Regions from separate parts of the Kitasatospora papulosa genome, predicted to be linked through region 2. Evidence: riboswitches for the same ligand, from Rfam matches in the RefSeq annotation. Region 2 holds a riboswitch; each other region holds the start of a gene.

Region 1 (10,376 bases), 2.5 Mb from region 2:
TGGATCACCCAGGTCACGCCCGTGCAGGGCCAGGACCCCGAGGCAGGCGCCTGACCCCGCTCGTCCAGGGGTAGGTTCGGGGTGTGAACGCTGAAGACCCCGGCCGCATCGTCCTGCTCACCGCCAGCCACCGGGTCGCCCCCGGTCTGCTGTCCTGGCCCGCCTGGCAGACGCTGCGGGCCGCCGACCGGGTGCTGTGCGCCGAGCGGGACCACCCGCAGCTGCCGTACCTGGAGGAGGCGGGGGTCGCCGTCGAGCACGACGCTCCCACGGCCGAGGCGCTGGTGGACGAGTGCGCGGGCGGCCGGACCGTGGTGGTGCTGGTGGGCGGCGAGGGGAACCAGCCGCTCACCGACGGCCTGGCCCGGCTCGGTGGTTCGGGCCGGGTGCGGATGCCGGACCTGGAACTGCTGCCCGGTTCGTACGACCTGCCCGGTGCCCGGCTCCTGGACCTGGTCCAGGTCATGGACCGGATCCGGCTCGAATGCCCGTGGACCTCGCAGAAGACGCACCAGGGTCTCGCGAAGTACGCCATCGAGGAGGCGTACGAACTGGTCGAGGCGATCGAGGACGGCGACCGCGAGGAACTGCGCGAGGAACTCGGCGACGTCCTGCTCCAGGTCGTCTTCCACGCGCGCATCGCGCAGGAGGACCAGGAGGAGCCGTTCGGCATCGACGACGTCGCGGCCACGATCGTCGAGAAGCTGATCCACCGCCATCCCCACGTGTTCGGCGACGAGACCGCCGAGACCCCGGAGGACGTCCACGCCCACTGGCTGCGTACGAAGGCGATCGAGAAGCAGCGCGCGTCGGTCACCGACGGGGTGCCGCTCGGTCAGCCGGGCCTGGCGCTCGCGGCCAAGCTCGGCAGCAGGGTCCGTACCGCGGGTCTCGACGTCGCGCTCCCCGGGGGCGAGGGGGTCGGCCACCGGCTGCTCGCCCTCGCCGTGCGTGCCGAGCGGGACGGTACGGACCCGGAGGCCGCCCTGCGGGCCGCCGCGCGCGCCTACCGCGACGTGATCCGGGCGGCGGAAGGGCTCGGGACCGGTCCGGATAGCGTCGAGGAGTGAACGACAGTCCTCCTACGGCCTCCGCGCCGGACGCAGCGCCCGAACTCTTCACCTGGGAGTTCGCCACCGACCCGTACCCCGCCTACGCATGGCTGCGCGAGCACAGCCCCGTGCACCGCACGACGCTGCCCAGCGGGGTCGAGGCGTGGCTGGTGACCCGGTACGCCGACGCGCGGCAGGCGCTCGCCGACACCCGGCTCTCCAAGAACCCGGCCCACCACGCGGGGTCCGCGACCGCCAAGGGCAGGACGGGTATCCCCGGGGAGCGGAAGGCGGAGCTGATGACGCATCTGCTGAACATCGACCCGCCGGACCACACCCGTCTGCGCCGGCTCGTCTCCAAGGCGTTCACCCCGCGCCGGGTCGCGGAGTTCGCGCCGCGCGTGCAGGAGCTGACGGACCGCCTCATCGACGGCTTCGCCGATAAGGGGGAGGCGGACCTCATCCACGACTTCGCGTTCCCTCTCCCCATCTACGCGATCTGCGACCTGCTGGGCGTGCCGCGCGAGGACCAGGACGACTTCCGGGACTGGGCGGGCATGATGATCCGGCACGGCGGGGGCCCGCGCGGTGGCGTCGCCAGGTCGGTCAAGAAGATGCGCGGCTATCTCGCCGAGCTCATCCACCGCAAGAGGGAGGATCCGGGCGACGACCTGATCTCGGGGCTGATCCGGGCGAGCGACCACGGCGAGCACCTCACCGAGAACGAGGCCGCGGCCATGGCGTTCATCCTCCTGTTCGCCGGTTTCGAGACGACGGTGAACCTGATCGGCAACGGCACCTACGCCCTGCTGCGCAACCCGTCCCAGCGCGAGCGGCTGGAGCGCTCCCTGGCGGCGGGGGAGACCGGACTGCTCGCCACGGGCGTCGAGGAGCTGCTGCGCTACGACGGGCCGGTGGAGCTCGCGACATGGCGCTACGCCACCGAGCCCGTGAGCCTGGGAGGACAGGACGTCGCGGCCGGGGACCCCGTACTCGTGGTTCTGGCCGCCGCGGATCGGGATCCGGACAGATTCCAGAATGCGGACACCCTGGATCTCGCTCGGAGTGACAATCAGCATCTGGGCTACGGCCACGGAATCCACTACTGCCTGGGGGCTCCGCTGGCCCGCCTGGAGGGTCAGGTGGCTCTGGCGACACTGCTGCGACGCCTCCCCGACCTGCGGCTCGCCGCGGAACCTGCCGATTTGCGCTGGCGCGGCGGGCTCATCATGCGTGGACTGCGCACCCTTCCGGTGGAGTTCGGTACCGGACAGCCGTCCGCGAAAGGTGACACTCCGTCAACTCTGTGACTTTCGCGTGATCTCCGCTGCATCGACTTGTGACACACGTTCGAGTAGGGCTAGGTTCACCGTTCGACTCACCCGTCACATGTCAGTCACACGGAAGGCAATCCCATGGGCTCCGCGACCGGCAGACACCGTCGCCCTCGCCAGGCACCCGCCATCGTCGTCGCCGCAGGCGTCACCGGTTCGGCCATCGCCATCCCGCTGCTCGGTGCGGGCGGCGCGCAGGCCGCCGACGCCACGACCTGGGACCGGGTCGCAGAATGCGAGAGCGGCGGCATGTGGAGTGCCGACCTGGGCAACGGCTACTACGGAGGCCTGCAGTTCTCGCAGGACACCTGGAACGCCTACGGCGGCACGGAGTACGCGTCCCGCGCCGACCTCGCGAGCCGCTCGCAGCAGATCGCCGTCGCCGAGAACGTGCTGGACGACAAGGGTCCGCAGGCGTGGCCCAGCTGCGCGGTGATCTCCGGGCTGGCCCTGGACGGGACGCTGCCGGGCGTCGACCCGGGTGGCGAGCCGTCGGCTGAGCCCTCCGGCACCGCCACGGAGACCCCCTCCTCCGACGCGTCGGACCAGGCCGCATCGAAGGACGACGCGGACGCGAAGAGCGACGCGGAGCCGAAGGGCAAGGCCAAGGACAAGGGCAAGGCCGCCGGTGGCACGGCGGACACCGGCGACGCCGCGGGCAGCGCCGACGCGTCGCCGTCCGCCACCCCGTCCTCCGGGACGTCCGGGGCCTCCGGCGCGGCGAAGGGTGACGCCGCGAAGGGTGACGCCTCGACGGGCGGGAAGCACCGCGGCACCCCCGCTCCCGAGAGCAGCGCCGGGTCGGCGCTGGACGAGGGACGCGAGTCGGGCCGGCACGCCTCGCGGGGCGACTCGGAGGCCCGTCAGGGCGCCGCGGAGGCGTACACCGTCCGCGAGGGCGACAACCTCTGGGCGATCGCCGACGCGCAGGAGCTCCCGGGTGGCTGGACCGCTCTGTACGAGGCGAACAAGGACGAACTGGGCTCCGACCCGGACCTCATCCTGCCCGGCCAGAGCCTGAACCTCGACGCCGGCGCGGACGCTCGGGACGCCGCGGCGGAGACCGCTGCGGCCAACTGATCAAAAGCGGGAAAACACCCCGAAAGCGGGGGCAGTTAAGAGACCTATGTCCACTTATGCGTAAGTGAGACATGGGTCTCTTTGCTTCAACTGGTGCGCCCTGTCCGTCCGGTCCGTCCATTTTGGCCATGACCTGCGAAAACGAACCGCAAGGCCGGAGCGTTAAGGGCTGATTAGCCGTTATGTCCATCTTTGAATGTCGGGGTTGCGTGTGTCTACGGTCGGAGCCGCTCGCACCGCGGGCACCTTCGACCGTCACGCCGAATCCTGCCGTCGGTCGAAGGGGACCGACGCGTAAAGCGCCGTAGGCAGGAGCGGGGGACCCAGGTAAGTGCCGGCAGCCCGGCCGTCGGAAGGCGGAGGGGACACCGGCTGGGGGTGAAGCCGTCCGCGAGAGCGGGTGGCCGGGCAACTCACAGGCCCGAACCCGACAGCTCACCTCGTAGGCGTCGGTGAGGAGAACCATGCTGCTTTCCAGCAAGGGCAAGCACCGTCGCCCGTCCAAGGCCGTCCGTATCGCGACCCTGGCCGGTGTCACCGGTGCTGCCGTCGCCGTACCGCTGATGGGTGCGACCGGCGCCTCCGCCGCCTCCGTCGCCACCTGGGACGCCGTCGCCCAGTGCGAGTCCGGTGGCAACTGGTCCATCAACACCGGCAACGGCTACTACGGCGGCCTGCAGTTCTCGCAGTCCAGCTGGGCGGCCGCCGGTGGCACGCAGTACGCCGCCCGCGCCGACCTGGCCACCAAGGGCCAGCAGATAGCCGCCGCCGAGAAGCTTCTCGACCTGCAGGGCCCGGGTGCCTGGTCCTGCGCCGGCGCCGGCGGTCTGACGAACGACGGCGTGGACCCGGGTGTCGACACCGGCTCCGCCAAGAACGGCGACACGGACCCGCAGGCCGCGCCGGAGCGCAAGGCCGAGCAGCCCACCACGCGCAGCGAGAAGCGCACGGCCCCCGAGAAGACCGTCACCACCCCGACCGGCCAGAAGGTCGAGAAGGGTGACGGCGAGTACAAGGTGAAGGCCGGCGACACCCTGAGCAAGATCGCCGACGCCGAGAAGGTCAAGGGCGGCTGGGAGAAGCTCTTCAAGCTGAACGACGACATCGTCGACGACGCCAACCTGATCTTCCCGGGTCAGCAGCTCCACCTGAAGTAGTCCTGAACGACCCGGGGTCCCCCTCCTGCCCCGGCGGCCCGGCCCGGCGCGCATACCCCCCGCGCGCCGGGCCGCGGTCGTGCGGAGGTCCTTCGGCGGGTGTGATCCGGGTGTGATTGCCCACCCGTCCTGAGGGGCAGCGTTCAATTCTTGTGGTTACTTGCCAGTAGAATTCTGGAGCTTTGCCCGTTATGCAGGCCCTTGGGTCCTTTTTCGTCCCAGGGGGCGGGCTGACGGCCGACGCAGCGGGCCGAGACGGTTAGGCTCGTGGCGCAAGGCCACAGTGACCCTGCCCAACCAGTGTCAGATCCCAGAAGGAGATGCCTCGTGCCGTCCATCGACGTCGTCGTAGCCAGGGAAATCCTCGACTCCCGGGGCAACCCCACGGTCGAGGTCGAGGTTGGCCTCGACGACGGCAGCACGGGACGTGCTGCTGTTCCGTCCGGCGCCTCCACCGGCGCGTTCGAGGCCATTGAGCTTCGCGACGGTGACCCCAACCGCTACCAGGGCAAGGGCGTCGAGAAGGCCGTCCTCGCCGTGATCGAGCAGATCGGCCCGGAGCTCGTCGGCTACGACGCCACCGAGCAGCGCCTCATCGACCAGGCTATGTTCGACCTGGACGCCACCGAGAACAAGGGCTCCCTCGGCGCCAACGCCATCCTCGGTGTCTCGCTGGCCGTGGCGCACGCCGCGTCCGAGGCCTCCGACCTCCCGCTGTTCCGCTACCTCGGCGGCCCGAACGCGCACCTGCTGCCCGTTCCGATGATGAACATCCTGAACGGCGGCTCGCACGCCGACTCCAACGTGGACATCCAGGAGTTCATGATCGCGCCGATCGGCGCCGAGTCCTTCTCCGAGGCCCTTCGCTGGGGCGCGGAGATCTACCACACGCTGAAGAAGGTCCTGAAGACCAAGGGCCTGTCCACCGGTCTCGGTGACGAGGGCGGCTTCGCCCCCAACCTCGAGTCGAACCGCGCCGCCCTCGACCTCATCCTCGAGGCCGTCAAGGAGGCCGGTTACGTCCCGGGCCGCGACATCGCGCTCGCGCTCGACGTCGCCGCGTCCGAGTTCTACAAGGACGGCGTCTACGAGTTCGAGGGCAAGTCCCGCTCGGCCGCCGAGATGACCGAGTACTACGAGGAGCTCGTCTCCGCGTACCCGCTGGTCTCCATCGAGGACCCGCTGTACGAGGACGACTGGGCCGGCTGGAAGGTCATCACCGACAAGCTCGGCTCCAAGGTGCAGATCGTCGGTGACGACCTCTTCGTCACCAACCCCGAGCGCCTCGCCCGCGGCATCGAGGAGGGCTCGGCCAACGCCCTGCTCGTCAAGGTCAACCAGATCGGTTCGCTGACCGAGACCCTCGACGCCGTCGAGCTCGCCCAGCGCAACGGCTTCAAGTGCATGATGTCCCACCGCTCCGGTGAGACCGAGGACGTCACGATCGCCGACCTCGCCGTCGCCGTGAACTGCGGCCAGATCAAGACCGGCGCCCCGGCCCGCTCGGACCGCGTCGCCAAGTACAACCAGCTGCTGCGCATCGAGGAGATCCTCGACGACGCCGCGGTGTACGCCGGTCGTTCGGCGTTCCCGCGGTTCCGCTTCGAGGGCTGACAGCCCGAGTCCGGAGCACCAGCCTCCGTCCGTCCCCGCATCCGGTCCCGTACCGTGTGCGGGGACGGACGTGCGTAACGGGGAGGCGTGAGACATGGCCGGGAAGGACCGCGACCGGTTCTCCACCGCGACCAGGCTGCGGCTGCTCGGGGAGCAGACGGCGGCCCGTGTCTACCGGTCCCAGAACCGCCGCCAGGCCCGGCGCTCCCGGCTCACCGGCCGGGCCGCGTTCCTCGCGCTGATCGTCTGCTCGCTGGTGGTCGCCCTGGCGTACCCCATGCGGCAGTACATCTCCCAGCGCGACCAGATCGCGGAGCAGGAGCGGCTCTCGCAGGAGGCCCACCGTCGGACCGAGGAGCTGCGTGACGAGAAGGCGCGGCTCGAGGACGACGCGTACGTCCGCCGTCTCGCGCGCCAGCACCTGCACTACGTGCTGCCCGGCGAGACCGGCTATACCGTGGTCGACCCGGACGCGGCCGATGTGCGCCGCGGCGAGCCGGGGGCGACGGGGCGGCCCTGGCACTCGAACCTCTGGGACGGCGTCGACAGCGCCGACCGGGAATGACCCCGTACCGGTGCGGACCCCGGGGCACGCGTCGTGCCCCGTCCCCGCACCGATTCATACAGTCCGACCGATGACATTCAAGGCAGGCATGGACACGCCCCCTCCGCAGACCGAATCCACCACGCCCACCGCTGTGGACATCGCCGCGTTCGAGCTCCAGCTCGGCCGGCCGCCCCGTGGGCTGCGCGCCATCGCGCACCGTTGCCCGTGCGGCAACCCGGACGTGGTCGAGACGCAGCCCCGTCTGGAGGACGGCACGCCGTTCCCGACGACGTACTACCTGACCTGTCCGCGTGCCGCGTCGGCGATCGGCACGCTGGAGGCGAACGGGGTCATGAAGGAGATGACCGAGCGCCTGGCGACGGACCCCGAACTGGCCGCCGCCTACCGTGCCGCGCACGAGGACTACATCGCGCGCCGTGACGCCATCGAGGTGCTGGAGGGCTTCCCGAGCGCGGGCGGGATGCCGGACCGTGTGAAGTGCCTGCACGTGCTGGTCGGCCACTCGCTGGCGGCCGGCCCCGGGGTGAACCCGCTGGGCGACGAAGCGATCGCGATGCTGCCGGAGTGGTGGGCGAAGGGCCCGTGCGTCACGCCGTGCGGGGCGCCGGACGAGAAGGACGGCTGGACGGTGGACGAGGGCGACGGCGGCCACTTCGCCTTCCGCCCGGCCGAAGGTCCGGACGCGTGACCCGGGTCGCCGCCGTCGACTGCGGCACCAACTCCATCCGCCTGCTGGTGGCGGACGTGGACCCCGCCACCGGGTACTTCACCGAGCTCGACCGCCGGATGCGGATCGTCCGGCTCGGCCAAGGCGTCGACCGGACCGGCCGGCTGGCCCCCGAGGCGCTGGAGCGCACCTTCGACGCCTGCCGCGACTACGCGGCCGCGATCAAGGAGCTCGGTGCCGAGCGGATCCGGTTCGTCGCCACGTCCGCCTCGCGGGACGCGGAGAACAGCGACACGTTCGTCCGCGGTGTCCAGGAGATCCTGGGTGTCGAGCCCGAGGTCGTCACGGGCGACCTGGAGGCGCAGCTCTCCTTCGACGGTGCCACCAAGGAACTGGTGGGCGCAGACCACCTGGAGAAGCCGTACCTCGTCGTGGACATCGGCGGCGGTTCCACGGAGTTCGTGGTGGGCGACGACCGCGTCCGTGCCGCCCGGTCCGTGGACATCGGCTGCGTACGCATGACCGAGCGTCATCTCGTCCTGGACGGGGCCGTGGTGGACCCGCCGACGCCCGACCGGATCGCCGCGATCCGCGCGGACGTCGCGGCGGCCCTCGACCTCGTCGAGGAGACCGTGCCGATCTCCTCGGCGGCGACCCTGGTCGGCCTGGCGGGAACGGTCACCACCGTCGCCGCGATGGCGCTCGGTCTGGAGGAGTACGACTCCGAGGCGATCCACCACTCCCGGGTGTCCGTCGAGCGGGTCCGGGAGCTCACGGAGCGGCTGCTCGCCTCGACCCACGAGGAGCGCGCCGCGATCCCCGCGATGCATCCGGGGAGGGTCGACGTGATCGCCTCGGGGGCCCTCGTCCTGCTCGCCGTGATGGAGCGGGCCGGGGCCCGCGAGGTCGTCGTCAGCGAGCACGACATCCTTGACGGGATCGCCTGGTCGGCCGCCTGATCACCGGAGTGCCGCGGGCGCGTCGAGCCGGTGCTCATACGCATTCCCGCCTGCACTTCTGAGCTTGCGGGAGGCCTCCCCGGACCCGTCCGGGGAGGCCTCTCACGAGGTGCCGCGACGAAGTTCGTGAACTTCTTCACAAGGAATTCGGCCCTACTGGGCGAAGTTCTTCCTCCGGGGGGCTGTCCGGGCGGCCCGGGGGGCGGCACGCGGACGCTGCGGGGGCGTTACGGGGGTGTGGCCCGGGTGTGTCCCGGGAGTGTGGTTCATCCCCGTCGGCCGCTCAAGGGCCAGCTCACAAGTGGTGAACAACGTTCGCCGGAACGTCGTGGTTCCCCATCCGCACCATGACCTGGGTCACGTGGGCGGCGAAGTGTAGCAGAGGGTGGCGGATACCTTGTGAAGGGGCTCACGAGCGTGCCCTCCGAGGGGGGTGGATACTCGATGGCATGAGCACCACGGAGCGTCCCAGGATCCTCGTTGTAGGCGGTGGGTACGTAGGCCTGTACGCAGCTCGTCGCATTCTGAAGAAGATGCGGTATGGAGAGGCGACCGTCACGGTCGTCGACCCGCGCTCGTACATGACGTACCAGCCCTTCCTCCCCGAAGCTGCTGCCGGCAGCATCTCGCCTCGGCATGTCGTCGTCCCGCTGCGACGCGTACTGCCGAAGGCCGAGGTTCTCACCGGCCGTGTCACGACCATCGATCAGGACCGCAAGGTCGCCACGGTCGCGCCGCTCGTCGGCGAGGCCTACGAGCTGCCCTTCGACTACCTGGTCATCGCGATGGGCGCGGTCTCCCGCACCTTCCCGATCCCCGGCCTCGCCGAGCAGGGCATCGGCATGAAGGGCATCGAGGAGTCCATCGGTCTGCGCAACCACGTCCTCGAGCAGCTGGACAAGGCCGACTCGACGACCGACGAGGACGTCCGCCGCAAGGCGCTGACGTTCGTCTTCGTGGGCGGCGGCTTCGCCGGCGCGGAGACCATCGGCGAGGTCGAGGACATGGCGCGCGACGCGGCCAAGTACTACACGAGCGTGAAGCGCGAGGACATGCGCTTCATCCTGGTCGACGCCGCCGACAAGATCCTTCCCGAGGTCGGCCCGAAGCTGGGCGCGTACGGCAAGGAGCACCTGGAGAGCCGCGGTGTCGAGGTCTACCTCTCGACCTCGATGGACTCCTGCGTCGACGGTCACGTCGTCCTGAAGAACGGCCTCGAGGTCGACTCCAGCACGATCGTGTGGACGGCCGGCGTGAAGCCGAACCCGGCGCTGGCGCGCTTCGGACTGCCGCTCGGCCCCCGCGGTCACGTGGACACGTCCGAGAAGCTCCAGGTGCAGGGCACCGACTACATCTGGGCCGCGGGCGACAACGCCCAGGTCCCGGACATGGTCGGCCGCCGCGCGGGCAACCCGAACGCCTGGTGCCCGCCGAACGCCCAGCACGCGCTGCGTCAGGCCAAGGTCCTCGGTGACAACGTCATCTCCGGCATGCGGGGCTTCCCGCAGAAGGAGTACAGCCACGCCAACAAGGGTGCGGTCGCCGGACTCGGCCTGCACAAGGGCGTCGCGATGATCGTCATGGGCAAGGTGAAGATCAAGGTCAAGGGCCGTCTCGCCTGGTACATGCACCGTGGCTACCACGGCATGGCCATGCCGACCTGGAACCGCAAGATCCGGATTTTCGCGGACTGGACGCTGGCGATGTTCCTGAAGCGCGAGGTCGTCTCGCTCGGCGCCATGGAGACTCCGCGCGAGGAGTTCTACGAGGCCGCCAAGCCGAGCCCCGCGCCGGTCGCGGCCAAGGCCGACGGCGACAAGGACAAGGCCGGCGAGAAGGCCAAGGCCTCCTAGCGCCTGTACGTCACCGAAGGGGTCGTCCGCCATCCGTGGTGCGGACGGCCCCTTCGGCGTTTCCGGGTGCTCAGGGAGGCCTCTGGACCCCG
Region 2 (10,376 bases):
TTCGACTCGTCGGACACCTGCTCGTAGAAGCTGACCAGCCGCTCGGCGTCGTCCGTGGTGATGGGCCTGACGCGCGCGGTGCCACCGTCGCGGAGCACCACGTCCGCCTCCCAGTGGTCGGGGTACGCGTGATGCGGACTCTGCTCCGGAGTGGGCTCCATGGGCAAAGCCTACGGCCCGGGGCACGGGTCGCGGCCGGACGGTGACAGGGGCACGCTGGGGAGCCGGCGGGCGGTGGGCGACCGGTCGGCCGGTACCCGGCACAGCAGTCCGCACCGCATGAGAGACTGGTCTAGACAACTCATCGTTACGTGAAGGGCAGAACCATGGCTGAGCGCCGCGTCAACGTCGGTTGGGCCGAGGGCCTGCACGCCCGCCCCGCTTCCATCTTCGTCCGTGCCGCCACGGCCTCCGGCGTTCCCGTGACGATCGCCAAGGCCGACGGCAACCCGGTCAACGCCGCGTCGATGCTCGCGGTGCTCGGCCTGGGCGCCCAGGGCGGCGAGGAGATCGTGCTCGCGTCCGAGGCCGACAACGCAGAGGTCGCCCTGGACCGTCTGGCGAAGCTGGTGGCCGAAGGGCTCGAGGAGCTCCCGGAGACCGTCTGATCCCGGCCACTTCCCGCCGGAATCATTTTCATGGAAAGCCGCGGCACCCCCAGGGGGTCTGCGGCTTTCTCTTTTTCCGGATCCGGATCCGGCACCGCACACTCGCCGAAACGGCATACACAGCACCCGCAAAAACCTGAATCAGGGCAGCGAAAAGAAAGCCCTCCGGCAATTACTCTCTTTGTATACGGCGCAATTGTTAATGGCGGACTCCCGCGATGTTTACGGGGTGTTGCGAACTTCTCACCCGGGCCGCGCCCGCCGCGCGCACGGAGTGGTCCGGGCGCCGCAGCCGGTGCGCGGCGGCGGCCCGCTCCGCGTGCTGGGCGGCGAGTGCCCGGGCCCGCTCCGCGTCACGACGCGCGACGGCGTCGACGAGGGCGCCGTGTTCGGCCCACGAGTCGGCGGGGCGGACCGGCGCCTCGACGGCGTACATCCAGGCGATCTTGTGCCGGAGCTGGGTGAGGAGCGCGATCAGCGCGGGACTGCCCGACGCCTGGGCGAGCGTCTCGTGGAACCAGCCTCCCAGGGAACGCAGGTCCTCCCCCTCACCCCTGCGCACCCGCTCCTGCCCGAGCCTGACCAAGCCGCGGAGCACCTTGAGATGTGCCTCGGTCCGGCGCTGGGCGGCTCGGGCGGCACCGAGGGGCTCCAGGAGCATGCGCATCTCGAGGAGGTCCGCGGCCTCCTGCTCCGTGGGTTCCGCGACGCAGGCGCCGGCGTGCCGGCGGGTGACCACGAACCCTTCGGACTCCAGGGTGCGCAGCGCCTCTCGCACCGGGACGCGGGAGACGCCGTACCGGCGCGCGAGCACCTCTTCGGTGAGGCGGCCACCCCGCTCGAAGACACCGGAGACGATGTCGTCACGGATTGCCGTGCATACCGAATGTGCGGGAATGCGCATGTCCGAACCTCCGCCTTAATCCCCGCGAAACGCGGCCGATCGACGCCTGTTCTGTGACTCTATTGCAACCGGCCTGAATTTCCGACGGCGGGGTGGAATCCATGGATATCTTTTGGCCAGGAAGCACTTCCGCGAGGACTCCGGCGGGCGCCTTCGAAGGTGACACGACGAAGGCCCCGGCGGATGCCGGGGCCTTCGTCGTGTCCGTCCGGACACGGTGTCGCGCTGCGTGGGGTCAGACCTGGACGCCGTGGGCACGGAGGTAGGCGACGGGGTCCATGTCCGAGCCGTACTCGGGGGTGGTGCGGGCCTCGAAGTGCAGGTGAGGACCGGTGGAGTTGCCGGTCGAGCCGGAGAGGCCGATCTGCTCGCCCGAGACGACGCTCTGGCCGACGGAGACGCCGATCGAGGAGAGGTGGCCGTACTGGGTGTACGTGCCGTCCTTCATCCTGAGCACGATGTTGTTGCCGTACGCGCCGCCCCAGCCGGCCTCGACGACCGTGCCGGCGCCGACGGCGAGGACGGAGCTGCCGGAAGCGGCCTGGAAGTCCACGCCGGAGTGGCTGCCGGAGGACCAGAGGGCGCCGCCGGACCGGTATCCGGTGGTGACGTGGGATCCGGCGACCGGCAGGTGGAAGGCGTTCAGCCGGGCGCGCTCGGCGGCGCGGGCGGCACGTGCCTTCTCCTCGCGGGCCTCCTTGGCGCGGGCCTCGGCCTTGCGCTCGGCCTCGGCCTTGGCCTCCGCCTTCGCCTTGGCTTCGGCCGCGGCCTTCGCGGCGGCGTCCGCCTGCTGCTTCTGGGCCTTCGCCTGGGCCTCGATCTGGGCGGCGAGGGTGGTGTCGAGGGCGACGGTCTGGGTGAGGCCGGTGCTGCCGGCGGTGACCTCGGAGTCCGCGGCGAGGGCCGGGGAGGCCGTGGCACCGATGACGCCGGTGGTGGCCAGGGCGGCGATGCCGGCGACCTTGGCACTCTTGCGCGTCAGTCGGCTCGGGGCACGGTGCTTCCCGGTGGCACGGATGAACGCCATGGAGGGGCTGGTCCTTTCCTTCCTTCTCGCCTACCGGGTTAGCTGACGGGTTCGGAGCAGGAAGGTCTCCTACGGGCCGCCGGACCTCTGACGAGGCACGGAGATCCGATTCACCCCAGGGACTTCGTGGGTCCCCGGCTCCCCAGGCTCGCGCCTGACGGGGACTCGGCGATGGCTGTCCGGCGCCGCGGGCGCGGCAGTCGTCCGGCGGACAGCCGGGCCGACGCTAGAGCGGGGCGCTTTCCCTCACCAAACGGAAAGGGCCTTTTGTCGCACATCCCACAGGATGAATGACGCTATAGACCCCAAAACAGACACATGGCGGGGCCCCGGCGAGCGCATGCCCGCCGGGGCCCCGTCATGTCCTGTTCTGTCGGCCTTCGGTCAGCCGCTGACGACCGAGACCTCGCCGATGCCGAGCGCCCTGACCGGCTCCGCGATCTGCGCGGCGTCCCCGACCAGGACGGTGACGAGCCGGTCGACGGGGAACGCGTTGACCACGGCGGCGGTCGCCTCGACCGTGCCGGTCGCGGCCAGGCGGGCGTACAGCTCGGCCTGGTAGTCGTCCGGAAGGTGCTGCTCCACCTGGTCGGCGAGGGTCCCCGCGACGGAGGCCGCCGTCTCGTACTTCAGCGGGGCGACGCCCACGAGGTTCTGGACGGCCGTCTCGCGTTCGGCGTCGGTGAGTCCCTCGGACGCCAGGGTGCGCAGGACCTTCCACAGGTCGTCGAGCGCGGGACCGGTGGACTCGGTGTCGACCGAGCCGCTGATGGCGAGCATCGCTGCGCCGGTCGCCCCGGAGGAGGAGCCCGGCGCGGTCGAGCGCAGCACCTGGCCGAACGCCCGGACACCGTAGGTGTAGCCCTTCTCCTCACGCAGTACGCGGTCCAGCCGCGAGGTCAGCGTGCCGCCCAGGCAGTACGTGCCGAGGACCTGGGCCGGCCACACGCTGTCGTGCCGGTCCGCGCCGATGCGGCCGATCAGCAGCTGCGTCTGCACGGCTCCGGGACGGTCCACGATGACCACGCGGCCCGTGTCGTCCGCGGTGATCGGGGGAACGGGCCGGGCCTGTCCGGCGTTGCCCGACCAGTCCCCGACGGTGTCGGCGAGCAGCGCGTCCAGGTCCACCCCGGTGAGGTCGCCGACGACGACCGCCGTCGCCGTGGACGGACGGACATGGGCGTCGTAGAAGGCGCGTACGGCGGCCGCGTCGATCCGGCCGACCGTCTCCTCCGTGCCCTGGCGCGGACGCGACATCCGTGCCGTGGCGGGGAAGAGCTCCTTGGAGAGCTGCTTGGCGGCCCGACGGGCGGGGTTGGCCTGCTCGTGCGGGATCTCGTCGAGCCGGTTGCCCACCAGCCGCTCGATCTCGCTCTCCGCGAAGGCCGGGGCCCTCAGGGACTCGGCGACGAGGCCGAGGGCCTTGGCCAGCCGGGAGACCGGGACCTCGAGGGAGACGCGGAGACCCGGGTGGTCCGCGTGGGCGTCCAGCGTGGCACCGCAGCGCTCCAGCTCGGCGGCGAACTCCTCCGCGGAGCGCTTGTCCGTGCCCTCGGACAGGGCGCGCGCCATGATCGTGGCCACACCGTCCAGGCCCTCCGGCTCGGCGTCCAGCGGGGCGTCGAGGAAGATCTCCACGGCGACGATCTGCTGGCCGGGCCGGTGGCAGCGCAGCACGGTCAGCCCGTTGGGCAGGGCGCCACGCTCGGGCGCGGGGAAGGCCCAGGGACGGGCCTCGCCGGCGGTCGGCTGCGGGTGGTACTCCATCGCTACTCCAGTCACGGCGGCGTCGGTCACTTGTCGGCCCCCTCGTGCGCGTCGGTGCCGTCGGCCCCGTCGGTCTCCTCGGCCGCCTCGACCGGCTCGTAGACCAGGACCGCACGGTTGTCGGGGCGCAGATGCGCCCGGGCGGCGGCCTTCACCTCGTCGGCCGTCACGTCGAGGACGCGGCCCACGGCGGTCAGGGCGAGCTGGGGATCACCGAACAGGACGGCGTACCGGCAGAGTTCGTCCGCGCGGCCGGCGACCGTGCCCAGCCGGTCCAGCCACTCGCGCTCCAACTGCGCCTGTGCCCGCTCCATTTCCTCCGGGGTCGGGCCCTCCTCGGCGAAGCGGGCCAGCTCCTCGTCGACCGCCGACTCGATCTGCGGCACCTCGACACCGCCGGACGTCTTGACGTCCAGCCAGCCCAGCGAGGGTGCGCCGGCCAGCCTGAGCAGCCCGAACCCCGCGGCGACGGCCGTACGGTCACGCCGGACCAGGCGGTTGTGCAGCCTGGACGACTCGCCGCCGCCGAGCACGGTCAGCGCCAGATCCGCGGCGTCGCACTCGCGCGTACCGTCCTGCGGCAGGCGATAGGCCGCCATCAGCGCACGCGCGGGGACCTCCTCGCGGACCACTTCGCGCAGCTGCTCGCCGATGATGCCGGGCAGCGAGCCGTCGCGCGGGGGCTGCTTGCCGTCGTGGGAGGGGATGGAACCGAAGTACTTCTCGATCCAGGCGAGCGTCTGCTCCGGGTCGATGTCCCCGACGACGGAGAGGACCGCGTTGTTCGGCGCGTAGTACGTGCGGAAGAACGCCTGCGCGTCCTCCAGGGTCGCCGCGTCCAGATCGGCCATCGAGCCGATCGGCGTGTGGTGGTACGGATGGCCCTCCGGGTAGGCGAGCGCGGTGAGCTTCTCGAAGGCCGTGCCGTAGGGAACGTTGTCGTAGCGCTGACGGCGCTCGTTCTTGACGACGTCCCGCTGGTTCTCCATGGACTCCTCGTCGAGCGCGGCGAGCAGCGAGCCCATCCGGTCGGCCTCGAGCCACAGGGCCAGCTCCAGCTGGTGCGTGGGCATCGTCTCGAAGTAGTTGGTGCGCTCGAAGCTGGTCGTGCCGTTCAGGGAACCACCGGCCCCCTGCACCAGCTCGAAGTGCCCGTTCCCCTTGACCTGGCCCGAGCCCTGGAACATCAGGTGCTCGAAAAGGTGAGCCAGGCCCGTGCGTCCCTTGACCTCGTGCCGGGAGCCGACGTCGTACCAGAGGCAGACCGCGGCGACGGGGGTCAGATGGTCCTCGGAGAGCACCACGCGCAGGCCGTTGGCCAGACGGTGCTCGGTCGCCGTCAAGCCGCCGGAACCGGCTTGGGCTGTGGCCGTGTGACCCATGGGCATGTACGTCCCTTCGATCGGTACAGGATTTCCTGCCGGACCTGCCACTCTAGGCAAGCGCACGGGCGCCTGGCGAAGTTCCCGTCGGGTGAGTGTTGTCGTAGATGCTGCCGTAATCAGGGGCTCCGTGCAGGGCCCGTGGGCCGCTTCGGACGGGTCGAGGTCGGCGTTGTCGGTGCGGCGGGCCACAATGGTCGGCGTCAGAACCTGAGGTTGCCCGACAGAATCTGTGAAGGAGTCGCAGCCGCGATGGCCCGCCGCAGCACGAAAACCCCGCCGCCGGACGACTTCGAGGAGAAGATCCTCGACATCGACGTCGTCGACGAAATGCAGGGCTCCTTCCTCGAGTACGCGTACTCGGTGATCTACTCCAGGGCTCTGCCCGACGCCCGCGACGGCATGAAGCCCGTGCACCGCCGCATCGTGTCCCAGATGAACGAGATGGGGCTGCGCCCCGACCGCGGCTACGTGAAGTGCGCACGCGTGGTCGGCGAGGTGATGGGCAAACTGCACCCGCACGGTGACGCGTCGATCTACGACGCACTGGTGCGCATGGCACAGCCGTTCTCGATGCGCCTGCCCCTCGTGGACGGGCACGGCAACTTCGGCTCCCTGGGCAACGACGACCCGCCTGCCGCGATGCGGTACACCGAGTGCCGGATGGCCGACGCCACGTCACTGATGACGGAGTCGATCGACGAGGACACCGTCGACTTCCAGTCGAACTACGACGGCCAGGAGCAGGAGCCGGTCGTCCTCCCGGCGGCGTACCCGAACCTCCTGGTCAACGGCGCTTCCGGGATCGCGGTCGGCATGGCCACCAACATGCCGCCGCACAATCTCGGCGAGGTCATCGCCGCCGCCCGCCATCTCATCCGGCACCCGGGCGCCGACCTCGAGACGCTGATGCGCTTCGTACCGGGCCCCGACCTGCCCACCGGTGGCAGGATCGTCGGCCTCGGCGGCATCAAGGACGCCTACGCCGCCGGCCGGGGCACGTTCAAGATCCGTGCCACGGTCGCCATAGAGAACGTCACGGCCCGGCGCAAGGGCCTCGTCGTCACCGAACTGCCCTTCACCGTCGGCCCGGAGAAGGTGATCGCCAAGATCAAGGACCTGGTCGGTTCGAAGAAGCTCCAGGGCATCGCGGACGTCAAGGACCTCACGGACCGGGCGCACGGCCTGCGTCTGGTGATCGAGGTGAAGAACGGCTTCGTGCCGGAGGCCGTGCTGGAGCAGCTCTACAAGCTGACGCCGATGGAGGAGTCCTTCGGCATCAACAACGTCGCGCTGGTCGACGGGCAGCCGCTCACCCTCGGGCTGAAGGAGCTCCTGGAGGTCTACCTCGACCACCGCTTCGACGTGGTGCGCCGGCGCAGCGAGTTCCGCAGGACCAAGCGCCGCAACCGGCTGCACCTGGTCGAGGGCCTCCTGGTGGCGCTGCTCGACATCGACGAGGTCATCCGTCTCATCCGGGACAGCGACAACTCCGCGCAGGCGAAGGAACGCCTGATGGAGCGCTTCTCGCTGAGCGAGATCCAGACCCAGTACATCCTGGACACCCCGCTGCGCAGGCTCACGCGCTTCGACAGGATCGAGCTGGAGACCGAGCGCGACAAGCTCTCCCAGGAGATCGCGGAGCTGACGGCGATCCTGGAGTCGGACGCCGAGCTGCGCAAGCTGGTCTCGTCCGAACTGGCCGCGGTGGCAAAGAAGTTCGGCACCGACCGGCGTACGGTGCTGCTGGAGTCGGCAGGTTCGCAGGTCGCCTCGGTGCCGCTGGAGGTCGCCGACGACCCGTGCCAGGTGCTCCTCTCCTCGACCGGCCTGCTCGCCCGTACGGCCAACGCCGAGCCGATCGAGCAGACCGAGGACGCCAGGCGCACGAAGCACGACGCGATCGTGTCGGCCGTCCCGGCCACGGCACGCGGCGACGTGGGGGCGGTGACGTCCGCGGGACGCCTGCTCCGGCTCTCGGTGATCGACCTGCCCCAACTGCCGGACACCCATGCGGCGCCGAACCTGTCGGGCGGGGCCCCGGTCGCGGAGTTCCTCACGCTGGAGGCGGACGAGCAGCTGATCTGTCTCACCACGCTCGACGAGGAGGCGCTCGGACTCGCCATCGGCACCCTGCAGGGGGTGGTGAAGCGTGTGGTGCCCGACTATCCCGCCAACAAGGACGAGTTGGAGGTCATCACGCTGAAGGACGGTGACCGGATCGTCGGCGCGACCCAGTTGCGCACGGGCGAGGAGGATCTGGTCTTCATCACGTCGGACGCGCAGTTGCTGCGCTATCCGGCGGCCTCGGTCCGTCCGCAGGGACGCCCGGCGGGAGGCATGGCCGGCGTCAAGCTGACGGAGGGCGCCACGGTCCTCTCGTTCACGGCGGTGGATCCCTCGAAGGACGCCGCGGTGTTCACGGTCGCCGGGTCGCACGGCACGCTCGACGACTCCGAGCGGACCTGGAAGCTGACCCCGTTCGACCAGTACCCGCGCAAGGGCAGGGCCACCGGCGGGGTGCGCTGCCAGCGCTTCCTCAAGGGTGAGGACGTCCTGGTGTTCGCGTGGGCCGGACGGGTCCCGGCCCGGGCGGCGCAGAAGAACGGCGCTCCGGCGGAGTTGCCGGCGCCGGATCCGCGCCGTGACGGTTCGGGGACGCCGATGACGAGCCGGATCGCGGTGATCGCCGGACCGCTGTAGGAGACGGGCTGACGAGGTCTCCCGCGTCCGGATCCATGCCGGTCCGGACGCGGGGACCGGGCCTCAGGCCTCGTCGTCGCCCGGCTGCCGCACGTACCGCAGGACGCCCCACATGCTGCGCTCCAGTTCCTCGGTGGCGTCCTGCCACTCGTCCCGGCATCCCTCGAGCTCCTTGCGCAGCGAGGCGGCGTCGACACCGGCGCCGATCAGGACGAGCTGGGTCCGCCGCGGTTCGTCGCGGGCCCAGCGCTGCGGCACGAAGCGCAGGAACCTGCCGACGGCGTGCAGCGTGTACCGGTTTCCGGGGTCGCCCGCGCCGAAGTCCACGAATCCCTTGATCCGGTAGAGGCCTGCGGGCCTGGAGTCGAGGAACGCCATGAAGAGGCGGGGGCTGAGCGGTACGTCGGCGGTGAAGGAGACGCTGTCGTACGCCGCGTGCAGATGGTCCGCGTGTGTGCGGTCCGCCTCGGGGAGCAGGTCCTCGAACGTCAGCTGGCGGAAGGAGTCGTCCTCGTCCGCCCTCGTCACGGGGTCGAGGAGAACCTCCGGGTCGATCCTCCCGTAGGCGGAGCAGATGACCGCCGCGCTCCCGCCCGCCGCGTCCACCGCTTCCCGCACGGCCCGCAGTCCGGCCTCGGTGACCCGGTCGGTCTTGTTCAGCACGATCAGGTCGGCGACCGCGAGGTGGCGGTCGATCTCGGGGTGACGCTCCCGTGTGGCCGGGAATTCGGCGGCGTCGACGACCTCGACCAGTCCCCCGTACCGGATGTGCGGATTGTCGCTGGCCAGCAGCATCCGTACGAGTTCCTGGGGCTCGGCGAGACCACTCGCCTCGATGACGATCACGTCGAGCCTGGCGGCAGGCGCGGTCAGCGTCTCCAGGTAGGTGTCGAGCTCGCTCGCGTCGACGGCGCAGCAGAGGCAGCCGTTGCCCAGCGAGACCGTGGAACCGACCTGCCCCGCGACGGTCATGGCATCGATCTCGATGGACCCGAAGTCGTTGACGACGACGCCGATGCGGTTGCCCGCCCTGTTGCGGAGCAGATGGTTGAGCAGGGTCGTCTTGCCTGATCCGAGGAACCCCGCCAGGACGACGACCGGGATCTGCGGGGCGCTTGGCGGGGTCAACGGAGCCTTCCTCGGGGTCGTTCAGAGCGCGGGCACGGGGCAGGGGGGCGGGGTCCCCACATAGCGGGCCGCCGGACGGATGATCTTCGAGTCCTCCGCCTGCTCCAGGATATTGGCGCTCCAGCCGATCATGCGCGCGGCACAGAACGTGGGGGTGAACATCGCGCGCGGCAGTCCGCAGAGCTCCATGACGACACCGGCGTAGAACTCCACGTTCGTGTGCAGCTCACGCCCCGGTTTGAGCTCGGCGAGGATCGCCTCCACCTGTCGCTCCACCTCCACGGCGAAGTCGACGAGCGGGCCGCCGAAGCTCCGGGCGACCGAGCGGAGCATGCGTGAGCGCGGATCCTCGGTGCGGTAGACGGGGTGCCCGAAGCCCATGATCCGCTCCCCCGCGAGGACGCGTTCGCGGATCCAGCCGTCGATGCGGTCCGGGGTGCCGATGGCGTCCAGGGTGTCCAGAGCGCGGCTGGGCGCTCCGCCGTGCAGCGGCCCGGAGAGCGCGCCGACGGCTCCGACGAGGCAGGCGGCGACGTCGGCACCGGTGGACGCGATCACCCGGGCGGTGAAGGTGGAGGCGTTGAAGCCGTGGTCGACGGTGGAGACGAGGTAGCGCTCGACGGCCGCCGTCCGCGCGGCGTCCGGTTCCTCGCCCGTGAGCATGTAGAGGTAGTTGGCGGCGAACGGGAGGTCGTCGCGCGGCTCGACCGGCTCCAGTCCCTGGCCGAGGCGGTACAGCGACGTCAGCAGGGTGGGAACCGCGGCGGACACGGCGAGCGCGTCCTCGCGGCGACGGTCGGCGCCGATGTCGTAGACCGGGCGGAATCCGGCCGAGGCGCCGAGCAGCGAGAGGGCGG
Region 3 (10,376 bases), 1.6 Mb from region 2:
CGCGGGGCATGGCGCGTGACATGGCCAGGCACTGGAACGGCCACCCCGACCGCGCCCGGGGCAAGGCGGCGGCCCGTGCCGTCGCCGAGTACGAGTCGTTCGCGACGTCCCTGGCCATGCTGCGCCGGAGGGCGCGCCACGACGGGGCGGGCAAGGACTTCGCCCTGCGCGAGCAGGAGTTGCTGCACCACCTCTGGCAGCGCCGGGAGATCGCGGGACCGGCCCTGACGTACGCGGCCCATGCGACCGGCCGGCTGCGCGCCCACCGGCCGCCCGTGCCGCCCCCGTTTCCCCGGCAGTACCCCCGCGGCGGTCCGCCCCCGCAGCCGCAGCAGCTCCCCGCGCCGCACCGGCACTACGGCGGGCCCAACCCGTACATGGACGACGGCGGGCGGCGGACCCCGCCGCCCGCCTGAGGTCGTCCCGCGGGTGGCTTCAGGCGGATGCCTCGGTCAGCTCCGCGAGCTCCTGCTCACTCAGCCGGAGGCCTGCCACCGCCACCAGCGCGGGCAGCTGTTCGACGGTACGCGCGGAGGCGATGGGCGCGGTGACGGTCGGCCGGGAGGTCAGCCAGGCGAGGGCGACCGTGGCGATCTCGGCGTCGTGCTCCTGGGCGATCCGGTCGAGCGCGGCGAGCACCTTGCGGCCGCGCTCGGTCTCCAGGTGCTTGCCGGCGCCCTCGGCCCGCGCGCTCTCGACGGTCGTCCCCGGCCGGTACTTGCCGGTGAGGAAGCCCGCGGCGAGCGCGAAGTACGGGACCGCGGCGAGACCGGCGGCGGCCGCCGTGTCCTGGAGGGCGCCCTCGTAGGTGTCGCGCGAGACGAGGTTGTAGTGCGGCTGGAGCGCGACGTAGCGGGCCAGGCCCTCGCGCTCGGAGAATTCCAGGGAGGCCCGGAGCCGCTCGGGGCTGATGTTGGAGGCGGCGATCTCGCGCACGGTCCCCGCCTTCACCAGCTGGTCGAGCGCGGTGACGATCTCCTCGACGGGGACGCTCTCGTCGTCGAAGTGCGTGTAGTACAGATCGATGTGGTCGGTGCCGAGCCGGCGCAGGGACGCCTCGGCCGCCGCCTTGATCGTGGTGGGCGAGAGCCCCTTGTACGAGGGGTGGGCGCCGACCTTGGTGGCGATGACGACGTCGTCGCGGCGGGAACGGGCCGCCAGCCACTTGCCGATGAGGGTCTCCGACTCACCACCCTCGTTGCCCGGGATCCAGGCGGAGTAGGAGTCGGCGGTGTCGATGAAGTTGCCGCCGGCCGCGACGTACGCGTCGAGGACGGCGAACGTCCGCTCCTCGTCGGCGGTCCAGCCGAAGACGTTGCCGCCGAGGGCGAGGGGAAAGACCTGAAGGCTCGATGAACCGAGCGGGCGCAAAGACGTCATGCCCAGGAACAACCAGCCGGCGGAGGCAACTATTCCGTTCCGCCGGCGGCGTGCCCGGCCACCGCCGCCCGCTCCCGGCCGCCACGGCCCCGGACAGGCCGACGGCCCTGACGTCGGGGGGTCGTGCGTCAGGGCCGCCGGGGTTCTGCCGCGCCGGTCGTCGGCGCGTGGGATCAGATCGTGAGGCCCTTGCCGCGGAGCCAGGCCATCGGGTCGATGCCCGTGCCGTCCGCGGTGTGGACCTCGAGGTGCAGGTGGGCGCCCGTCACGTTGCCGGTGGCGCCGACCCGGCCGATGGTCTGGCCGGTGGTGACCTTCTGCCCGGCGGACACGTCCATCGAGGACTGGTGGCAGTACCAGACCTCGGTGCCGTCGTCGAGCTCAAGGACCGTGCGGTAGCCGTACGAACCGGAGTAGCCGGCCGACTTCACCGTGCCGCTGTGCACGGCCTTGACCGGGGTCCCGGTCGGGGCCGCGAAGTCCAGCCCGGTGTGGTGCCCGGAGGACCACATCGAACCGGCCTGGCCGAAGGTCGAGCTGATGTAGTACGACGAGGTCGGTACGGCGTAGCTGGCGGCGAGCTTGGCGAGGCGCTCGGCCTCCGCCTTCTTCTCCGCCGCTTCTTCCGCCGCCTTCTTCTTCGCGGCGGCCTCGGCCTCGGCCACGCTCTGCTGCTTCGCCGCCTGGGCCGCGGCCGCCTCGGCCGCCGCCTTCTCCTGGGCGGCCTTGGCCTCGGCGTCGGCTCCGGCCTGCTGCTGCTCGGCCTGCTGGAGGATGCGGGCGCGCAGCGCCTCACCCGCGTCGGTGGCGCCTCCCTCGGCCTCGGCCGCGGTGATGCCCGCGGTGGTGAGGGGGGAGGAAGCGGCGACCGTCTCGTGGTCCGAGTCGGAGTCGCCGGACATGAACGCGCCCACGCCGGGCAGGGACTTGGCGTCAGGAAGATTGTCCGCGATGGAATCGGGAAGAGAGATGGAGACCGGCGGCTTGCTCTGCGCGGTGGCCATGCCACCCGCACCGACGGCCGCGATGACCCCGACGCCGAGGACGGTGGAGCTACGGGCGAGGCCGCGCTGCTTGGCTACGCGATGCCGGCCGCGTACGGGACGGATGGACTCCTCGGTGGGGTTCCATTCCTCCCACGTCCTGCCCTCGTCTCCGAAGCTGTCGGACCTGAAGGGTGACGGGGCCTCGGGGGCAGGCTGGTTGGACGCCACGTGGGCGCACTCCTTTCCTTCCTTCTCGCCTACCGGGTTAGCTGACGGGTTCGGAGCAGGAAGGTCTCCTACGGACCCCTTCGTCTCTCGCGAGACACAGGTGTCCGATTCACCCCATGTAGGTGGTTCCCCGGTTCCCTTGCGGAATTCGGCGCTGCGCACGGTGCCGCCTCTTGCGACGGCAGGTACAACCGCGCTGCGTTATCGAACGTTAATAGACACACGGGCCCGATTCCAAGCTGTTCCCATAGATCATTGACGCCCCTGGCCTGGACTTACAGGGGTCAATCGGGCGCAAAAGGGCGAGTTGAACGCGCATATTCCAGCCGTCAGTTTCTGACGGTGCGTCAAATGTTATGCGGAGCGGGGTCCTTCGACTACCGACGGTGGTGACCGTTCATTCACTGTCCCGTCGCACGATCTTCACGGTGGTCCGGCGCCCCTGCTGACCCCTCGCCGGGCGGGCGACCGCGAGGAGCGCCAGGTCGTCCGTCGACCGGCCACCCGTGTGCAGCCGTACGTCGTCCGTGAGCGCGGACAGCAGTTCCTCGGGCCCCGGGAAGAGCCGGCCACGAAGCCGGTCCGCCGGGTCGTAGAACGCCCCCTTCACGTCCCGCGCCTCGGAGAGCCCGTCGGTGAACGCCAGGAACATCGCCCCGGCCGGCAGCGTCCACTCGTCGGCCCGGTCGGGCCACGCTCCGAGCCCCATCCCGAGCGGCAGGGCGGGCTCGGTCGGCACCAGCACGTCGAGCGAACCGTCGGGGTGGAGCACGAGCGGCTCGGGGTGGCCGCGGTTGATGACCTTCAGGGTGTCCGAGCCGACCGGGATCTCCGCCAGCACCGCGGTGACGAAACCCTCCATCGAGTCGAGCCCGCCCCGCCGCGAGCCCTCCCGGGCCAGCGCCCGCTCCAGCCGCTGGGCGACCCCCTCCAGCGACCTCTCCTGCTCGGCGGCCTCCCGGAACGCCCCGATCACGACGGCCACCGCCGCCACGGCGTCCAGACCCTTGCCCCGGACGTCCCCGACGACCAGTCGCACCCCGTACGGGGTGTCCGCGGCGGCGAACAGGTCACCGCCGACGAACTCGTCCGCCTGGGCCGCCTCGTACCGTGCCGCGACCTCCAGCCCTCCGATCCGGTCCTCGGGCGTCGGCAGGACCGCGCGCATGGCGGTCTCCGCGATGACCCTCGCCGAGGCCAGCTGCTCGTTCCCACGGCGCACGACGCGGTTGATGACGAGGGAGAGCGCGACGACGGTCACCAGGGTCAGCAGGTCCGTGATCGACACGACCCCGGCGAGCGCGCCGTCGGACGACCGGAGGACGAATACGACGAGGGCGGCGGCCACGCCGACCCTGACGGTGCCGGCCAGCGAGAAGAACGGGGCGGCGATCAGCGGAGCCGCGGTGAAGAGGGGGACCGCGGTGACCTCGGCCGGCGTTCCGAGGTCGAAGGCCACCCCGGCACAGATCATCAGGGCGGGCAGCGCACGCACGAACCGCCGGGAACGGGAGCCCCCGCCCACGTCCCTACGCCGCCCGTCCCGCTTCCCCACCTGTGTACTCCTGCCCGCTCCACCCACGGCTGCGGACGGTATCGCGCCCCGACCCGGCCGTCCGGAGCCGCGCCGAAGGGCGACGCGTCATGGGCCGAAGGGACGAGCGCGCCCGGAGCCTGGTTCTCCGGGGGTCAGTCGGAGAGCCGGTGCTGCGCGTAGATCGTCAGTGCATCCCGTACGAAGACGGCGGTTCCGTCCCCGTGGCGATCGTAGTTCCTCCCGAAGCGCGGATCGGCGACGTACATCTCCCCGAGCCCGGTCACATAGGCGCGGGTCACCTCGGCCGTCGCCGACAGCCACGCGCAGTGCCGCCGCGCGATGTCCTGCGCCTCCTCGCCGCCGGGCTCCATACCGGCGGCCCTGGCCACCCCGTAGTCCCGGGCGATCTCCTCGTGCACGCCCTGGAAGCGGGCGCGTTCGGCCTCGCTCAGCCCGCGCCACCACCGGCCGCTCCGCTCGTACGCCTCCCGGCCCCAACGCTCGGTGACCTCCTCCTCGTACGCCGTGTGGTCGAATCCGTCGAACACTTCCTCGGCCATGAGTTCCTCCCCTTCCTCGGTCCTGCGCAGAGTGGTCCGCACCGAGGCGATCTGCCGCCCGATGCGCTCCCGTTCCTGCTCCAGCAGGCGCAGATGGGTCCGAAGAGCCGTCGCGGTGTCCCGCTGGCCCTCCAGGACGTCCTTGATCGCGGGCAGCGGGAGCCCCAGTTCCCGCAGCAGCAGGATGCGCTGGAGCCGGACCAGGGCCTCCTGGTCGTAATAGCGGTAGCCGTTGGCGCCCTTGCGGCTCGGCTCGAGGAGACCGACGTCTCCGTAGTGCCGCAGGGTCCGGCTCGTGGTGCCGGCCCGCCGGGCGATTTCCTGTATGGACCACTCCATGCCGGAAACGCTAGATCTTCACGCAGCGTCAAGGTCAAGCCCGACGCCACCTGTGGGGCGACGGCATACGACAGAGGCCCGGATCCTTGGAAGGATCCGGGCCTCTGTCTTCAGTAGCGGGGACAGGATTTGAACCTGCGACCTCTGGGTTATGAGCCCAGCGAGCTACCGAGCTGCTCCACCCCGCGTCGTTGTGAGTACAACTCTACGTCATCCAGGAGGGTGCTCCGACCATGTTTGGCCGCCGCACCCCCGCACCCTTCTCCCCGGAAGAGTCGAACCGAGTGGATCGCAACTCCAACAGAGTTTGATGCAGGAGGAGTTGGATCACGGAGCGGCGCACCCACGGGAGTTTCCACATCCCCGGATCCGGCATCCCGCCCGGCCCCGGCCTCCCCGGCCGCGCCACGCCCGACCCGAGGCGGCGCTCCGCGATTGCGCCGCCCCCGGAGCGGCGGGACGCTGGACGTGAGAACTTTTCGGCGTCCGTCCCGTCCGCCCGGCGCCCCCGGGTGCCGGCGCCGACCGGTGAACCCCTCCGCGACGGGTGGTACAGGAGCAGACCCGGACGCATGTGCGCGCTAGGAGACGATCATGGACGGCGCCCTCCTCGAGACGATGCGAACCGCTCTGCGCGGACCGGTCATCGGCCCGGACGACCAGGCGTACGGGCAGGCCCGTACGGTCTACAACGCCATGATCGACAAGAAACCGTCGGCCGTGGTCATGTGCCGCGACACGGCGGACGTCATCGAGGCCGTGAAGTTCATCCGCGCGAACGACCTGGACGTGGCGGTCCGGGGCGGTGGACACAGCGGCCCCGGACTGGGCCTCTCCGACGGCGCGGTCACCCTGGACCTCTCCCCCATGCGCGGCGTGCGGGTCGACCCGGCCACCCAGACCGCCCAGGCCGACGGAGGTGCGACGCTGGGTGACTTCGACCACGCCACCCACGCGTTCGGACTCGCCACCCCGGCGGGGATCATGTCCACGACCGGGATCGGCGGGCTCACCCTCGGTGGCGGACACGGCTACCTGACCCGCAAGTACGGCCTCTCCGTGGACAACCTGGTCTCCGCGGACGTGGTCCTGGCCGACGGCACCTTCGTCTCGGCCAACCCGAGTGAGCACTCCGACCTGTTCTGGGCGCTCCGGGGCGGCGGCGGCAACTTCGGCGTCGTCACGTCCTTCGACTTCGAGCTGCACCCCGTGGACACGGTGGGTGTCGCCGTCACCCTGTGGCCCCTGGAGCTCTTCCACGACGTCATCCGCTGGTACCGCGACTTCCTGCCGCAGGCGCCGGACGACCTCTACGGCTTCTTCGCCTCGCTGACGGTCCCGCCGGGCCCGCCCTTCCCCGAGGAGATCCACGGCCGGAAGATGTGCGGGGTCGTCTGGTCCTCGACGGCGGACCCGGAAGCGCTGGGCGGGACCCTCGCCGTCGTGAACGAACCCGGTACGCCCGCCTTCCACTTCACGACGCCGATGCCCTACCCGGCCCTGCAGAGCATGTTCGACGCGCTGATGCCGGCCGGCCTCCAGTGGTACTGGCGGGGCGACTTCTTCGACCGGATCACGGACGACGCCGTCGACGTGCACGCCTCCTTCGCCGAGAGGCTCCCCACCGGCCTGTCGACCATGCACCTGTACCCGGTCGACGGGGCCGCGGGCCGTGTCGGCCCGGACGACACCGCGTGGGCCTACCGCGACGCACACTGGTCCGGCGTCATCGCCGGCATCGACCCCGACCCGGCCAACGCGGCGGCGCTGCGGGAGTGGGCCGTCGGCTACTGGGAAGCGCTGCACCCGCACTCCATGGGCGGCGGCTACGTGAACTTCATCGGCACCGACGAGTCCCAGGACCGGGTCAAGGCCACCTACCGGGGCCATTACGACCGGCTCTCCGAGGCCAAGCGGACGTACGATCCGCACAACCTGTTCCACGCAAACCAGAACATCGAGCCCGCGCCGCCGCACTGACATGACGCCGGGCCCGGAATACCTGCGGAAAGCCGTGCCGGGAGGGTTACAGTCTGCATACACCGCCGCACAGATGATCCGGACGCCCCCGGAGCGGCGCGGGACCGGTAGCGGCACATCGTCGCCGTACCGGTCGGGACCGGCGCGGCATCGACGCGGCGGCTCGGTCACGGGGCTCTCACCACACCTACGTACAGGACAGCCGACATGACCGACATGCCCTCCCGCACGATCCAGCGGCACGCCGACAGCGCGACCACCACCGTCGACACGGGCGCCGCGGCCCCGCTGCCCTCGCCGCAGTACGCGGGCCTGTTCATCGAGCCCGACCTGCCGCCGTTCACCGACGAGTCGGAGTGATCCGGGAGCCCGTGACCTGCCCCGAGTGACCGGCCCGGCCGGCCGGTCGTTGGGAGACCATGCGCATCCGTATCGGCGTGGTCGTCCTCGCAGTGGTCCTGCTGATCGCCGCGTTCATCTCGAACATCCCGTCCAGGACGGAGACCGAGGCCGCCTGCCGGCGGGCCCTCGACAACCTCTCCACGTGGACCAACCGGCCGGACGTGTGCCTGGACGTGTCCTCGGAGACCTACCGGACGTTCCTCCTGATGTACCAACTGCGGGAGGAGGGCCTGGACTAGGGTCCAGGCCCCGCCCCGGATCAGCCCTGCTGCTGTTCCTTCCACTCCGCCTGGGCCTCGTCGAGGTTCTCGGCGAGCGTGTCCAGGAAGTCCTTGGCACTCGTCTTGCCGAGCATCACCTTCTGGAAGCCCGGCTCGCTGTCGGCCTTGGACAAGGTGTTCCAGTCCGGCAGGTAGTAGGGGAGCTGGACGATCTTGGTGTTGCCCGAGAACAGCGCCTCGGCGCCGAGCTTCGTGGTCTCGGCCTTGTCGAGCCAGGGGTCCTCGGCCGCTTCCTTGTTCGCCGGGATCAGGCCGGCGGACTCGCTGAACTTGGAGTTCGAGGCGTGGGACGCGGCGAACTCGATGAACTTCCAGGCCGCCGCCTTGTTCTCGGACGACTTGAGCAGACCGAGGCCCGAGACCGGGTTGGAGACCATCACCCGGGTCCCGTCGGCGAGTTCCGGCTGCGGGATGCCACGGAACTTGTCGGTACCGAGCGAACTCACGTGGTCCTGGTAGGAGCCCAGGTTGTGGTTGAGCATGGCGATGCCGCCGGAGTCGAACTGGGCGACCATCTTGGTGAAGTCGTTGTTGAGGTCGGCCTCCGGGGTGGACTTCTTGTACAGCCCGACGTACTTCTCCAGCGCCGCGACGTTCTTCGGGTCGTTGACCGTCGTCCTCGTCCCTGACTCGTCCCAGAACGAGTCGATGCCGGACTGCCCGTACATCGCGTCCAGTGCCTGGGCGATGGAACCCGGGCCGCCGCGGATGGTGTAGCCGAACTGGTTCTTCTTCTTGTCCGTCAGCTTCGCGGCGGCCCCGTAGAACTCGTCCCAGGTGTCCGGCTCGTCGAGCCCGGCCTTCTCGAACAGGTCCGTCCGGTAGTACAGGACGCCGTTGGTGGCGGAGATCGGCACCGTGTACAGCTCGTCCCGGCCGGCGGCGCTGCGCACGTTCTCGACCATCGCATCGTTGAGCTTGCCCTTGAGGGAGCTCTCCGCGATCCGGTCGTCGAGCGGCTCCAGGGCGTCCTGCGCGGTGATCCCGGCAACCATCGCGGCGCCCACGCCCCCGACGTCCGGCAGGCCGCCGCCCTGGATGGCGGTGTCGTACTTGGACTGGGCCTCGGTGGAGGCGATGCCCACGTACTGCACGTCGATGTCCGGGTTGGCCTTCTCGAAGTCGGCGATGATCTCCTTCCAGATCGCCGTGCGGACGCCGCCGTTCTCGTCCCAGAACACGATCTTCCCGGTTCCCGGGCCCTCGGCACCCTTCGCGCCGGTCATGCCGCTCCCGTCGTCGCCGCAGGCGGTGGCGGTGAGGACCAGGGCGGACACCAGGGAGATCGCTGCGGCGAGACGGCTGTTGCGGGGCTTGATCATGGTCGGCTCTCTTCTCTGAGTGCTCACCGGCGGGACGCCGGGCAGCAGGGCGCCGCGGCGTGAACCGTGCGGGGTGGAGGTGCTTCGGGGAAGCAAGTGCTCCGGCGGTCCTGCGGAGCCGGAGGAAACCGGTGGGCCGGCGCGAGTCAGGGGGGACGGGCGGACGGGGGCGGACGGGTGGGAGCCTCAGCGTCTCCCGCGGTGACGGGGGCGCCGGGCAAGAGGGCTCGGGGCTGGCTGCATGGGGCGCTCGGCTCTCATATCGCGTCTCATATATGACATACGAAGGGCAACGCGAAGAACGTAAATCGGCCCACTCCCCCGGTCAATGCCCGTGCAGCAGAAACTTCTCGGGGCCGGGAACGCGGGAGCGCCCCGGTCGTCGGAACGCGCGTTCCGACGACCGGGGCGCTCCCGGCTGTCGCGGTCAGGCTTCGACGGTGACCTTGTCCGTCGTGGAGGGCCCGGTCCGGTCGCCGTCGGCGGCCGGACGGACGAGGCCCGGGATCAGCGCGGCGACCGCGGCGGCGACGAGGGCGACCCCGCAGCCGATCATCAGGCCGACGCGGAACCCGTCCTCGGAGGCGAGCGAGAAGCCGCCGAGGTTCATGGTCATCTGCGCCAGCACTACGCCGATGACCGCCGAGCCGATGGTGGTGCCCAGCGAACGCATCAGGGTGTTGAAGCCGTTGGCCGCGGCGGTCTCCGAGAGCGGGACGGAGCTCATGATCAGGGCGGGCATCGCGCCGTAGGCCAGGCCGACGCCGCTGTTGATGACGATTCCGACGACCATGAGGCCCCAGGCGGAGCCCATCAGGAAGAGCGAGAGGCCGTAGCCGAGGGAGATCACGAGGGCACCGAGCACGAGGGCGATCTTGGGGCCGCGTGCGTTGATCAGCTTCCCGCCGAGCGGGGAGACGATCATCATCATCACGCCGCCGGGGGCCATCCAGAGGCCCGCGGCCAGCATCGACTGCCCCAGGCCGTACCCCGTGGCCTCGGGGAACTGCAGCAGCTGCGGGGCGATGAGCATGAAGGAGTACATGCCGACGCCGACCAGGATCGACGAGATGTTGGTGAGCAGCACACGCGGCCGGGCGGTGGTCCGCAGGTCGACGAGCGGGTCACGGGTACGCAGCTCGTAGAAGCCCCAGGTGCCGAGCGCCACGACCGCGACCGCGAACAGGCCGAGCGTGGTGCCCGAACCCCAGCCCCAGTCGGCGCCCTTGGAGATCGCCAGCAGGAGGGACACCAGGCCGATGGCGAGCCCGATCGCGCCGGGGGCGTCGAAGCGCTGCCCCTTGGCCCCGGCCGGGACGTCCGGGACGAAGACGTAGATGAGCACGGCGATCATCACGGCC

What was found. A riboswitch is a leader RNA that binds a small molecule or an ion and turns the genes downstream of it on or off. The one in region 2 is predicted to bind cyclic di-AMP.
Region 1: linked by a shared signal. The riboswitch ahead of OG362_RS18860 (LysM peptidoglycan-binding domain-containing protein) and the one ahead of OG362_RS07455 (M23 family metallopeptidase) in region 2 are both predicted to bind cyclic di-AMP.
Region 3: linked by a shared signal. The riboswitch ahead of OG362_RS14740 (M23 family metallopeptidase) and the one ahead of OG362_RS07455 (M23 family metallopeptidase) in region 2 are both predicted to bind cyclic di-AMP.

What each region holds. Positions count from the first base shown of each region.
Region 1 is NZ_CP108452.1:4,314,138-4,324,513, forward strand. It holds gene OG362_RS18840 (SurA N-terminal domain-containing protein) at 1-54, shown strand, start outside; gene OG362_RS18845 (nucleoside triphosphate pyrophosphohydrolase) at 84-1,070, shown strand; gene OG362_RS18850 (cytochrome P450 family protein) at 1,067-2,362, shown strand; gene OG362_RS18855 (transglycosylase family protein) at 2,468-3,466, shown strand; cyclic di-AMP (ydaO/yuaA leader) riboswitch at 3,757-3,930, shown strand; gene OG362_RS18860 (LysM peptidoglycan-binding domain-containing protein) at 3,931-4,623, shown strand; gene eno (phosphopyruvate hydratase) at 4,951-6,237, shown strand; gene OG362_RS18870 (FtsB family cell division protein) at 6,332-6,802, shown strand; gene OG362_RS18875 (DUF501 domain-containing protein) at 6,891-7,493, shown strand; gene OG362_RS18880 (Ppx/GppA phosphatase family protein) at 7,490-8,431, shown strand; gene OG362_RS18885 (NAD(P)/FAD-dependent oxidoreductase) at 8,881-10,284, shown strand.
Region 2 is NZ_CP108452.1:1,821,628-1,832,003, forward strand. It holds gene OG362_RS07440 (bifunctional acetate--CoA ligase family protein/GNAT family N-acetyltransferase) at 1-161, opposite strand, end outside; gene OG362_RS07445 (HPr family phosphocarrier protein) at 327-608, shown strand; gene OG362_RS07450 (GntR family transcriptional regulator) at 808-1,512, opposite strand; gene OG362_RS07455 (M23 family metallopeptidase) at 1,748-2,539, opposite strand; cyclic di-AMP (ydaO/yuaA leader) riboswitch at 2,553-2,720, opposite strand; gene OG362_RS07460 (M16 family metallopeptidase) at 2,924-4,306, opposite strand; gene OG362_RS07465 (M16 family metallopeptidase) at 4,333-5,694, opposite strand; gene OG362_RS07470 (DNA gyrase/topoisomerase IV subunit A) at 5,941-8,391, shown strand; gene OG362_RS07475 (CobW family GTP-binding protein) at 8,455-9,519, opposite strand; gene OG362_RS07480 (citrate synthase/methylcitrate synthase) at 9,541-10,376, opposite strand, start outside.
Region 3 is NZ_CP108452.1:3,415,187-3,425,562, forward strand. It holds gene OG362_RS14730 (PrsW family intramembrane metalloprotease) at 1-416, shown strand, start outside; gene OG362_RS14735 (aldo/keto reductase) at 436-1,380, opposite strand; gene OG362_RS14740 (M23 family metallopeptidase) at 1,554-2,594, opposite strand; cyclic di-AMP (ydaO/yuaA leader) riboswitch at 2,606-2,758, opposite strand; gene OG362_RS14745 (PP2C family protein-serine/threonine phosphatase) at 2,992-4,149, opposite strand; gene OG362_RS14750 (MerR family transcriptional regulator) at 4,284-5,030, opposite strand; tRNA gene OG362_RS14755 (tRNA-Met) at 5,145-5,218, opposite strand; gene OG362_RS14760 (FAD-binding oxidoreductase) at 5,625-7,010, shown strand; gene OG362_RS14765 (hypothetical protein) at 7,218-7,370, shown strand; gene OG362_RS14770 (hypothetical protein) at 7,430-7,651, shown strand; gene OG362_RS14775 (ABC transporter substrate-binding protein) at 7,672-9,015, opposite strand; gene OG362_RS14780 (MFS transporter) at 9,443-10,376, opposite strand, start outside.